3 regions of the Stenotrophomonas sp. GW821-FHT02D01 genome follow, and region 3 is predicted to be linked to each of the others. Evidence: predicted binding sites of a transcription regulator. Region 3 holds the regulator's gene; each other region holds the start of a gene.

Region 1 (4,209 bases), on a different contig from region 3:
CTGCTATGGCGGCGCCTGCCGCACGTGCCGGTGCCCGCAATGCCGCCGTCGTGGCGCAACCTGCTGCGTTCGATGGCCGATATGCTGCGGCAGGATCGCGCGCTGCGCGAACGCGGGCCGCTGGCATTGTTCCTGTTTGCCGGTCTCAACGTGTTCTGGGCCGCGGTGCCGCTGCCGTTGTCGGCGCCGCCGTTGAACTGGTCGACCGCCGCCATCGGCGCGCTGGGCCTGGCCGGCATCATCGGCGCACTACTGGCAGCGCGGGTCGGGCACTGGATGGATCGTGGCCTTGCCCACCGGATGAGCCTGGGGGCGCTGCTGCTGATGCTGGTCGCCTGGGTGCCGTTGCTGGGCCTGCCGTACTCGCTGGCCCTGTTGCTGCTGGGCGTAGTGGTGCTGGATCTGGGCGGGCAGGCGTTGCATGTGTCCAACCAGGCCCTGCTGCTGCGTGCACCGGCCGAACAGCATGGACGCCTGGTGGCGCTGTACATGCTGTTCTATGCCGTGGGCAGCGGTGTGGGGGCTGCGGCAGGCACCTGGACGCAGGCGCGCTATGGGTGGCCGGCGGTGTGCGCGCTGGGCGCGGGCATCGCGCTGCTCGCACTGACGTGGTGGGCGACGTGGCGCATACCGCGCAAGGACGCCGCGTAGCGTCGAGACCGTCCGACACCACGTCACGCGCGCTGCAGGCTCAACGTTGCAGCGCGCGTCGTCCCGGAGCTTCCGGCAGTGCGTCGTCGGCCACCACCACCCGGTTGCGGCCCTGTCGCTTGGCGGCATACATCGCCGCGTCGGCGCGCGCCATCAGCCGCTCGTAATCGGGATGACCATCGTGTCCGGCCACGCCGATGCTCGCGGTCAGCGCCAGCGTCTGTCCATTGGGCAGGGTGATCGGCGACTGTGCGATCTGCCGGCGCAGGCTTTCGGCGATCACCTCCGCCTGCGACTCGCTTGCCGCCACCAGCACCACCACGAACTCCTCGCCGCCGTAGCGGAACAGGTAGTCGCTGCCTCGGGTCTGCTGGCCGAGCAGGGCTGCGACGTGCTGCAGCGCGCGGTCGCCGGCGTCATGACCGTGGCCATCGTTGATCGCCTTGAAATGGTCCAGGTCCAGCAGCAACAACGAGAACGGCGTGTGGTTGCGCGTGGACAACTCGATCTCACGGCGCAGCACGGTCGGCAGGAAGCGCCGGTTGAGCAGGTTGGTCAACGCATCGCTGCCCGCATCCAGTTCACCGATGCGTTCGAACAGCAGGGTCATCAGGTTGCGGATGGTGGCCAGGTCTTCGCGGATCATCGGCAGGGCGGTCAGCCGCCGTGCCGGATCTTCATCGGTGGCGCGCTGCAGGCGGCTGTCGATGCGTGCCATCAGCTGGCCCACCTGCTGCGTCTCGCTGCTTTCGCCGAAGCTGGGAATGCCCTTGTGGGTGAACCACAGGCCGAATTCCGAGCTCGCCAGGCTGGCGTTGTCGGCACCGGTCGCATGGCCGGCGAGGGTGTACAGCAGGCTGTTTTCCCAATCCAGCAGCAGGGCGCGCTGGCGCTCGCGCTCGGTGCTGACGTTCTGCACCAGCGAGAACAGCCGGTACGCCGCATCGGTGCGCGAAGAGCGCTCACGGGCGTGCGTATAGGCCAGCGTCATGCCTTCCATGGCGATGTCCATGATCGCGCTGAGGCAATCGATGGCGGCGAAGGCGGTGTCGTTGTCAGCGGCATCGGCGCGCAGGCGGATGAACAGCTCGTGCTTGAGTACGCGCGCACCGCGGGCCACCAGGTCCACCGGAATACCGACCCGTGCGTGCACATCGCCGATCACCCGTTGTGCGGCGACGGTAGCGGCAATGCCATCCGCATCGGTGGTCAGCAGCTGGGCCAGCCAACGCTGCATCGCCGGTTGCAGGCGCTGCTTGACCTGTTCGTGGGACAGGAAGCGGCGCGCACGCGTGTCCTGCAGCAGCACTTCGTAGAAGCGCTGCGCCAGCGTCGGCGGTGCATCGGCGGCCACGGCATGCAGCAGCGCGGCGGCGGCGGGGCCGGCCAGCAGCAGACACTGCTGCCAGGCCTGGGCCAGCGGTTGGCTGGCTTCGTCCAGTTGGGGTGTATCCACGTCGATCTCTAACGGCGCACAACAGACCACGGTATCGGCCGCGGCTGTCGACGGTTGATGGCAGGGAAGCCGGCCAGTTTAAGCGCCATGCAGGCCGAAAAACGCGGGTGAAGCACATGCCGGCCGATGCCGCAATGCGTTGACGCATTTGAGAATCACTCGCATTTGTGAAAAAATGACGGCAGGAACCGGCATGCGGGCATCCCGCAGTGATCGTTCCGCCTCCCCCGTCGCCGCCTCGTGCCCTATGCCAGAGGCTTCCGTTGCCCTGCCAGAAGGTTCAGAACATGCCTGCAAACACTCTTTCACCGCGCCCGCTGGCGCTTGCCGTGGCTGCGCTGCTGGCCACCGCTGCCGTCACCGCCCATGCGGAAACCGATGCCACCGATATCGACACCGTGCATGTCACTGCCTCGCAGATCGCGCGGCAGGCGCTGGGCACCTCCACCATCACCGCCGAGGACATCGCCAAGCGGCCGCCGGTCAACGACATCGCCGAACTGCTGCGGACGATGCCCGGCGTCAATCTGACCGGCAACAGTGCTTCGGGCCAGTACGGCAACAACCGGCAGATCGATCTGCGCGGCATGGGGCCGGAAAACACCCTGATCCTGATCGACGGCAAGCGCGTGGGTGCACGCGACGCGGTGCGCATGGGCCGCAGTGGCGAGCGCAACACGCGCGGCGATACCAACTGGGTGCCGGCGGAAATGATCGAACGCATCGAAGTGCTGCGCGGCCCGGCAGCGGCACGCTATGGCTCGGGTGCCTCCGGTGGCGTGGTCAACATCATCACCAAGCGCCCGACCGGCGACCTGACCGGTGCGGTTGACCTGTACGGCCTGGTGCCCGAACACAGTGCCGAGGGCGGCAGCGAGCGCCTCGGCCTGCAGCTGAGCGGGCCGATGACCGACACGCTGTCGTTCCGGTTGTACGGCAACCTCAACAAGACCGATGCCGATTCGCTGGATCTCAACCGCGACTTCGCCACTGGTGCCAATGCGGTACCGCCGGCGGGGCGCGAAGGCGTCAAGAACCGCGACGTCAACGCGCTGCTGCGTTGGGACGTGACCGCCAACCAGGTGGTCGAGTTCGAGGCCGGTACCAGCCGCCAGGGCAACATCTATGCTGGCGATCGTGCGGTCAGTACCACTGGTACCTCCACCGGCGTCGACCTGGCCGCGCTGGCCGAGCAGCAGGCCGAGACCAACCGCATGTACCGCACCACCGGCGCGATCACCCATCGCGGACGCTGGGGCGATGTCAGCTCGCGGCTGACGGCAGCGGTGGAAGGGGTCAACAATTCGCGCATCAACGAAGGCCTGGCCGGCGGCCCGGAAGGCAGCTTCAATGGCGCCGACTGGTCGACCTCGCGCCTGCGCAACTACCAGTTGGACGGCGAGGTCAGCTTCCCGACCAGCCTCGGCGGCGCGGAGAACGTGTGGACGCTGGGCTTCGAGTACCTCGACAGCCGGCTGACCGATCCCTATTCGATGAGCCAGTCCAGCAGCAGCGGTGGCGGCATTCCGGGCCTTTCGGCCGATCGTGCACGCGGCAAGTCCGATGCACAGACCACCGCCGTCTACGTGGAAGACAACATCTACCTCGGTGAGCGCTGGATCGTGACCCCGGGCCTGCGTTTCGACCATCACAGCCAGTTCGGCAACAACACCAGTCCGAGCCTCAACGCGCAGTTCCGGCTCAACAGTGACTGGGTGGTCAAGGGCGGCATCGCACGCGCGTTCAAGGCGCCGAACCTGTACCAGTCCAACCCGGACTATCTGTATTACACCCGTGGCAACGGCTGCCCGAACGCGTTGCCGAGCCTGGGCGCCGGCTGCTACATGCAGGGCAATGCGGATCTCAAGGCAGAGACCAGCCTGAACAAGGAACTGGGCGTGGAGTGGGCACCGCAGAGCGGCTGGCAGGCCTCGTTGACCTATTTCCACAATGACTACAAGGACAAGATCCAGGCCGGTTACACCCAGATCGGCCTGACGGCCGACCGCAAGGGCCGCATCTTCCGCTGGGAGAACGCACCCAAGGCCATCGTGCAGGGGCTCGAGGGCAACCTGGTGATCCCGCTGCTGGGCGAGCAGGGC
Region 2 (4,209 bases), on a different contig from region 3:
TCGGCAGTACGGCGGATCCGTCGAAGAATCAGCTGTCTACGGGCAGCCTGTCGTTCGAGGAGCTGAAGAATCGTGCTGAGTTCCTTTCTGCGTCCGTCAGTGGCGGTACAAGCGGCGGTGGCAATCCCTCGGATGGCTTCTCGTTCGATCCGTCACTGGTGCCCGGTCTGCCGACAGGGGACAGCAAGAGTTCCACAACTCGCAGTGGCTTGGCAGATGGAACAGTCGAGATCCGCAACGGTGACGACTCCGTACTAGCAGGCTTGCAGCGTGGCGTGACGGGCTTAGACAACGCCAACGGCTTTGCGCCGATCTTTGACGAAAGAAAGGTGCAGGAGAGGCAGGAACTGACTGAGATGCTTGGTGCCATCGGCTTTGAAGTGATCGGCAACCTGGCAGCAAAAAAAACTGCCCAGGCAAATGCAGACCTGGAAGTGGCCCGTGCCAATGGCGATGCTGAGGCCGAAGCCGATGCACTTCGCCGGATTGACCAGTGGGGCGAGGGTGGACGCAACAAAGTACTCCTGCACGGTCTGACTGGCGCGGCAGTGGCAGCGTTGAGCGGTGGGGATATCGGCGGTGCAGCGGCGGCTGCGGCCGGTTCCGAGCTGGCCAAGGATGCGATGATCAGGTTCCTTACGGGTCAGGGTATGGACCCCAGTAGTGCTGAGTTCAATAGCCTGATCGAACTGGCGAGCGCTGCATTGGGTGGTGTGGTCGGTGGGACCGACGGTGCTGCAACTGCGCTGTTGGGGGATCGGTACAACCGTCAGTTGCATCCAGACGAAATAAATTTCTTGGTGGGAAAGGCTGAAGAGTTTGCAGATCAGTTGTACGGGTGTGGGTCGACCTGCACTCCTGACCAGATCAAGCAGGCACGAGGCCGTTTGCTACGTGAAGCATACGCGCGGGTTGATGAGATCTATGGCAAGTACGACTCTGACGCTGCTGCATCTCACTTCATTGGAGCCAATCCGATGACATTCATTGGGCCTGATGGCCAGCAGCGTGAGGGATTCATAGAGCTGGACGACAACAGGCGTCGCGACCACAGCCTGTACAAGGATCTGCTTGGAACTCGAAGAAGGGAAATTGATTTCCTCTCTGAAGCGCTCATGGATGGGGGCAAGACAGAAGCGGACGTACGCTTGGATTACAATCGCCAATTCGCCGAGTTGGCAACGGGTGCGCGCGGACGAGATGGAATTACCATTCTTGAGACCTTCAGTGGGGATATTGGCGCGATTGGGAGCTTCATTAAGAACCTGTTGAAGGGGGATGGTGAGTCTGCGAGCCTCGCGGCAATTCCTCTGTTAGTTGCGACCAAGGTTCCGGGTGGCAAGGTTGTGGCAGAGGTCGCGGAATCAATTGCTTCGCAGGCTATCAAGAACTCAGCATCCGCTGTTGCACATGTGGGGGGGACCGTCAGTGCAGGCCAAATTCGGATAGTCCTCGGCTCCGCCCAAGCCCCCTACAAGGGCAGCACTGTGATTGGTCATGCCTTGTCGAAGCATGCCGGCAGAAACCCTGAAGTATGGGGGAAAATGACCGGTTCGATGAAGTCGTGGAACGAACAAGCAATGAGGCATCTTCGTGAAGTGGCGAGGGCGCCAGGAGAGTTCAAACCTGTAACCAATAAGGATGGAATCACCTTCTTGGAGAAGAAGCTTCCTGATGGACGGGGTGTTAGATTGAATATGGACGGAAGGTTCAAGGGGTTTATCGATGAGTGACGCGTACGAAGTGGTGATGGAAGGAGTACCTCTTGACGGGGTTCTGGCCGTGTTGGCGAGAATTTGGCGGTCCTCGGATTCGGTTTCAGTTCCGGAAGTTGATGGCATGCCCGTTGATGTCGAAATGTGGATTGACGCCGGCCCTGGCTCTGCTTGCGCAGATGGCGATTCATGCCTCGTGCAAACACTGCAAGGATTCAATGTTGGCAATGTGCATCTGCCATTTTTGTTGCTTCGAGTGCTTAGATATGATGGTCTGATGGATGTTGAGGTTTCATTCGACGCGGATCGCGCGGAGGTTTTGGCTGCGATGGATGAGCTGCAGAAATTGTTCTTGTACATAAAAGGCGTGGTTGGTGCGAGGACCGTTATTGGAGGCATGGAGCCTGCAAAGGATGAAGAAACACGGTTTTTCACCGATGAGTTTCCTGGCCCAATGGCGTCCTAAGGTTGGGGCACTTCTTAGTGGCTTGTTCGGTGCCGCAGGCAGCTACCAAGGGTCGGTCTGCAGTGATTTCCACAAGTCAACAGGGCATCAGGTAGGCCGACTTTACCGTTGAGGAAAAGTGGCGTTTTTTCTCGAGGCGGGCTGTCGTTGGGCTGGAAATAATTCTAACGATTACCTGCCAACAGCGCGGGCGGGTCGGTGCATGTGGAAGAATGTTTGAGCCGATTCACATTTATGAGGGTTTCAGCGTAAAGTATCCTTAAAGTTTCCCCATCCCGTGCCGCCACCGATATAGGGCCACGATCAAGGGAATTGAGATGCTCGCCTTACGCAACCTCCGTGTGGGATCCCGGCTTTCCGCCGGCTTCGGTCTGCTGTTGCTGTTCATCCTGGCCATCGTCGGCCTGGTGCTGTACGGAAACCATCTGAAGTCCGCCCAGTTCGAGAAAGTGGTGGGCGTGAACATGGTCAAGATGCGGTTGTTGAACGACATGCTCGATACCAACAACGCGGTGCTGATGCATCGTCGCCTGATGGTGATCAAGCGCGGTGAGGAGTTCGACAAGGATTACCAGCTGGCGCAGGAACTGAGCCATACCTACGATGGCATCTGGGACAAGTACGTCAAGATTCCCCGTGATGCCACCGGCGATACGCTGGTGGCGCAGATCGCGGCGGCACGCAAGGCGACCGACGTCTCCACCCAGCAATTGCACGAGCGGATGAAGGCGGGCGACTACGATGGTGCGGCCACCGAATTGCTGGCCGAGCACGGTCTGGCCACGGCCTGGAATGAAGCGATCTCCAGCCTGCTGCGGCACCAGGAAGCCCTGACCGAACGCAGCCGTGAGGAGTACCGCGCCACGGAAGCGTGGACGGGAACACTGTCCATTGCGTTCGGTGTGCTCAGCCTGATCCTCGGTGCACTGGCTGCGTGGGCGATCACCCGCAGCCTGACCCGCCCCTTGGCGGGTGCGGTGAAGCTGGCCGATGGCATCGCCAACGGTCGCCTGGACAACGTCATCGATGCTTCGGGCAACGACGAGGTGACCCAGTTGCTGAAATCCATGCAGCGTATGCAGGGGCAGCTGCAGGCCGTGATGACGGCGCAGGGCGAGATGGCGCGGCAGCATGATGACGGCAGCCTGAGCTACCGCATGGACGAGAGCACCTTCCCCGGTGACTACGGGCGGATGGTGCATGACACCAACGCGCTGGTGGGTTCGCACGTGCAGGTACAGAACCGCCTGATCGAGGTGATGAAGCACTACGCGCGCGGTGACCTGTCGGTGGACATGGATCGCCTGCCGGGCGAAAAAGCGGCGATCACTCAGGCCATGGACGAGACCAAATCGAGTCTGTCGGCCATCAACGGCGAGATCCGCCGCTTGGCGACGGCCGCCGCCGCAGGCGACTTCAGCCTGCGTGGCGACGAAACGCGCTTCGAGCACGATTTCGGCGAGATGGTGACCGGCCTGAACCGGTTGATGCAGACCACCGATGAGAACCTGGTGCAGGTGTCGAGCCTGCTGCAGGCGATCTCGCGCGGAGACCTGACCGTACGCATGCAGGGCGAATTCCACGGTGTGTTCGCCCGCATGCGCGACGACTGCAACGCCACCGTCGAGCAGTTGACCCAGATTGTCGGCCGCATCCAGGCCAGTGCATCCAGCATCAATCTGGCAGCGGGGGAAATCGCCTCGGGCAATACCGATCTGTCGCGCCGTACCGAGCAGCAGGCGGCCAATCTGGAAGAAACGGCGGCGTCGATGGAGGAACTGACCTCCACGGTGAAGCAGAACGCCGAACACGCGCGTCAGGCGAACCAGTTGGCAATCGGTGCACATGGGGTGGCGTCGCAGGGTGGGGAAGTGGTCGGCCAGGTGGTGACCACCATGACGGCCATCGAAGCGTCGTCGAAGAAGATCGCCGAGATCATCAGCGTGATCGATGGCATTGCCTTCCAGACCAATATCCTGGCGCTCAACGCTGCGGTGGAAGCTGCGCGCGCGGGCGAGCAAGGCAGGG
Region 3 (4,209 bases):
GGCATCGAGATCGTGGCCGCCGCCAACTACGATGAGAGCGCCGTGCAGCGCGCCCTGGAAGCGTCGCGCCGCGACGTGGCACCGCCGCCCGCGCCGAAGCCGCGCAGCGCCGCCGACGCAGTGATCGCCGCGGTCACCCGCCGTCGTAGCGGCACCCCGGCACCGGAGCCGGTGGCCGCCACCACCTCGGCCGTCGCCGCCCTCGCCCGCGCCGCCGTCGGCGCTACCGGCCGCACCCTGGACAGCGCCGACGAGATCGTGCCGACGCGTGGCAGCACCGGCTTCGCCGCCACCCTGGCGCGCGCCGCCGTCAATGAATCGACGCTGCCGGAACAGATCTTCGCCCCGTTCGCCGACGCCATCGTGGCGCCCTCACCCTCGCCTGCGGCAGCCGCGCCGGTGAACCGCGCCCGCTTCCAGATCGACCCGCCGCTGGAAGACAGCGCGCTGCTGCCGGCAGTGACGCCGCCGCCGTTGCCGGTTGCCCTCCAGGCCACCACGGCACCCGAAGACCAAGCCTCACACGCGCCGGTTGCCGTGCAGCCGACCGAGGCTGCACCGGCACCGATGCCGGCGCTGGCGCCAGCACCCGCGCTGACCCTGGTCGCCGATGACGCCGAGATCCGCCACCTGCGCCAGGAAGTGGCCGGCATGCGCCAGGTGATCGAGCGCGAGATGAACCGCTTCACCGACGAGCGCCTGCGCGGCAGCCCGGTGCGTGCCACCGCGCTGGACCTGATGGACGAGTACGGCTTCGACGCCGGCATCGCCCGCGACGTGGCCATGCAGATCCCGCTGGAAACCGAAGCGCATCGCGGCCGCGGCCTGATGCTGGGGCTGATCTCGCGCAAGCTGCCGATCGCCCCGGTCGATCCGATGGAGGAAGGCGGCGTGATCGCCCTGGTCGGCCCGACCGGCGCCGGCAAGACCACCACCATCGCCAAGCTGGCCTCGCGCTTCGCCGAAGCCCATGCCGCCCGCGACGTCGCCCTGGTCACCACCGATACGATGCGCATCGGTGCCCGCGAACAGCTGTACGGCTACGGCCGCCAGCTCGGCATCGCCGTGCACGAGGCCAACAGCGGCACCGACCTGGACCAGCTGCTGGAACGCCTGAAGGACTACAAGCTGGTGCTGATCGACACCGCCGGCCTGGGCCCGCGCGACCGTGCGCTGGCCGCCCAGCTGCAGTGGCTGCGCGCCGCCCGCCAGGTCCGCACCCTGCTGGTACTGCCGGCCAACACCAGCTTCGGCGACATGGACGAGGTGGTCCGCCGCTTCGGCGCGGCCAACCTGCAGGGCCTGGTGCTGAGCAAGCTGGACGAGACCGGCCGCTTCGGCAACGCCCTGTCGGTGGCGGTGGACCACAAGCTGCCGATCACCTGGGTGACCGATGGCCAGGACGTCCCGGACGACCTGCACCGGGCCAGTGCAGCCAATCTTGTACTTCGCCTTGAAGATTTGCGCCGCGCGGCCGATATGCCCTGCAACCCGGAGTTGAACCATGCCGTCGCGTGAGTACGCCAAGCTGACCACCACCTTCCCGCTGACGGCGACCCGCAGCGAGCCGCTCGGCCCTGTGCGCACGATTGCCGTGACCGGCGGCAAGGGCGGCGTCGGCAAGACCAACGTATCGGCCAACCTGGCCGTGGCGCTTGCGGGAATGGGCAAACGCACCCTGTTGCTGGACGCCGACCTGGGCCTGGCCAACATCGACGTGATCCTGGGCCTGAGCCCCACCAACACCCTGGCCGACCTGGTCGCTGGCCGCTGCAGCCTGGATGACGTGATCATCGAAGGCCCGAACGGCGTGCTGGTGGTACCGGCTGCGTCCGGCCGCCGGCACATGGCCGAGCTGGCCCCGGCCGAGCATGTCGGCCTGGTCAACGTGTTCTCCGAACTGGAGCGCGAGCTGGACATCATGGTGGTGGACACCGCCGCCGGCATCACCGATGGCGTGCTGACCTTCTGCCAGGCCGCGCAGGACACCGTGGTGGTGGTCTGTGATGAACCAGCCTCGATCACCGACGCCTATGCGCTGATCAAGGTGCTGTCGCGCGAACGTGGCGTGGACCGCATCCAGGTGGTGGCCAACATGGTGCGCGACCCCAACGAAGGCCGCGTGCTGTACGAGAAGCTGACCCGCGTCTGCGAGAAATTCCTCGCCGATGTCTCGCTGAACTACCTGGGCTGCGTGCCGCAGGACGACTGGCTGCGCCTGTCGGTGCAGCGCCAGCAGCCGGTGGTGAAGGCCTATCCGTCCAGCCCGTCGGCACTGGCGATCACCGAGATCGCCCGCCGCACCGCCCGCTGGCAGGCACCGACCGAGCCGCGCGGCGGCGTCGAGTTCTTCCTCGAACGCATCATCAAGCAGCGCGGGGTGGCCGCATGAAAGGCGCCGCCCAGTACAGAGAGGTCCAGCGCACGGCGGCCAATGAGGTCATCGCCCAGCACTCGGACCTGGTGCGGCGCATCGCCCACCATCTGGCCGCACGCCTGCCGGCCAGCGTTGAGGTGGACGACCTGATCCAGGCCGGCATGATGGGCCTGATCGAAGCCTCGCGCAGCTACGACGCCGACCAGGGTGCCTCGTTCGAGACCTACGCTTCGATCCGCATCCGCGGTTCGATGATCGATGAGATCCGTCGTGGCGACTGGGTACCGCGTTCGGTGCACCGCCGTGCCCGTGACGCTGCGGCCACCATCCGCCGCCTGGAGCAGAGCACCGGCCGTGCCGCCAGTGCCACCGAAGTGGCCGCCGCGATGGAGATGCCGCTGCCCGAGTACCTGCGCCTGATGGAGGACGCCTCGCGCGGCCAGGTACTGAGCCTGGAGTCGCGCATTGAAGACCAGGGCGAGCTGGACACCGTCGCCCAGGGCGGCCCGACCCCGCAGCAGGTGCTGGAGCGCGGTGAATTCGGCCGCGAGCTGGGCAATGCCATCGGCCACCTGCCCGAGCGCGAACAGCTGGTGCTGTCGCTCTACTACGAGCAGGAACTGAACCTGAAAGAGATCGGCGCAGTGCTCGGCGTGAGCGAGTCGCGGGTCTGCCAGATCCACGGCCAGGCGGTCCTGCGCCTGCGTGGCCGACTGAAGATTTTCGAGGCGGCCGACGCCGGCCTCGAGAGCTGATCAACAAAGGAACTCTGCTTTGAACAAGAACATGCGCATCCTGATCGTCGACGACTTCTCGACCATGCGTCGTATCGTCAAGAACCTGCTGGGCGATCTGGGCTTCACCAATACCGCCGAAGCCGAGGACGGGCATGCCGCGCTGTCGCTGCTGCAGAGCCAGCCGTTCGACTTCGTGGTCACCGACTGGAACATGCCGGTGATGACCGGCATCGAACTGCTCAAGGCCATCCGTGCCGATGCCAAGCTGAAGACCCTGCCGGTGCTGATGGTGACTGCCGAAGCCAAGCGCGAGCAGATCATCGAAGCGGCGCAGAACGGCGTGAACGGTTACATCATCAAGCCGTTCACCGCACAGACGCTGGAAGAGAAGCTCGGCAAGATCTTCGAACGCCTGGCGGCCAGCGCTTGATGGATACCACGGTCGACAAGAGCGCCCTCGCCCTGCGCCTGCAGGAAGCCCTGGATGCACTGGAATCCGGCGACGAGGCGGCGTGGCGCCAGCGCATCGACGGCCTGGTCGCGCTGCGCACCCAGCCGATGATGAGCGGCCTTTCGCGGCTGGCCCGCGAGCTGGGCCAGGCGCTGGGCGAACTGCCGACCGTGCCCGATGAAGCCGGCGAGCTGGACGATGCCTGCGCGCGCCTGGACCACGTGGTGGCGATGACCGAACAGGCCACGCACCGCACCCTGGACCTGGCCGAAGAGTGCCGCAGCCTGACCGAACAGCTGCGCGCCGACGGCCTGCAGCCGGGCCAGGACGTGCAGCTCGACCGCATCCGCCACAACCTCACCGAGATCGCCCTGACCCAGAGCTACCAGGACCTGACCGGGCAGATCATCCGTCGCGTGGTGGGCATCGTCCGCCGCGTGCACGAAGGCTTCGGCGCGCTCGGCCTGCCGCCGGAACAGCATCGCACCGATCCGGAACTGGCTGGGCCGGCACTGAAGGGACTGGACCGCCATGCGGTCTCGCAGAACGACGCCGACGACCTGTTGTCGGATCTGGGGCTGTAACCATGGGCGCAGTAGCCGACGACATCACTGCCGATTTCATCATCGAGGCCCAGGAGATCC

Evidence for each region. Region 3 encodes FliA, which starts transcription of late flagellar genes. Its sites were predicted from a motif close to TAAAGTTTNNCNNNCNNNGGCCGATAA; they were not measured.
Region 1: AC07UW_RS03595 (GGDEF domain-containing protein) is a predicted target of FliA. The motif match lies at 2,139-2,165, and genes of this name have one in related genera.
Region 2: AC07UW_RS03470 (methyl-accepting chemotaxis protein) is a predicted target of FliA. The motif match lies at 2,442-2,468, and genes of this name have one in related genera.

Annotation. Positions count from the first base shown of each region.
Region 1 is NZ_JBWKVP010000001.1:775,686-779,894, forward strand. It holds gene AC07UW_RS03590 (MFS transporter) at 1-651, shown strand, start outside; gene AC07UW_RS03595 (GGDEF domain-containing protein) at 692-2,107, opposite strand; gene AC07UW_RS03600 (TonB-dependent siderophore receptor) at 2,395-4,209, shown strand, end outside.
Region 2 is NZ_JBWKVP010000001.1:749,288-753,496, forward strand. It holds gene AC07UW_RS03460 (hemagglutinin repeat-containing protein) at 1-1,733, shown strand, start outside; gene AC07UW_RS03465 (Cdi1I family immunity protein) at 1,726-2,181, shown strand; gene AC07UW_RS03470 (methyl-accepting chemotaxis protein) at 2,499-4,209, shown strand, end outside.
Region 3 is NZ_JBWKVP010000003.1:428,945-433,153, forward strand. It holds gene flhF (flagellar biosynthesis GTPase FlhF) at 1-1,518, shown strand, start outside; gene AC07UW_RS09455 (MinD/ParA family ATP-binding protein) at 1,505-2,392, shown strand; gene AC07UW_RS09460 (RNA polymerase sigma factor FliA) at 2,389-3,132, shown strand; gene cheY (chemotaxis response regulator CheY) at 3,152-3,544, shown strand; gene AC07UW_RS09470 (protein phosphatase CheZ) at 3,544-4,149, shown strand; gene AC07UW_RS09475 (chemotaxis protein CheA) at 4,152-4,209, shown strand, end outside.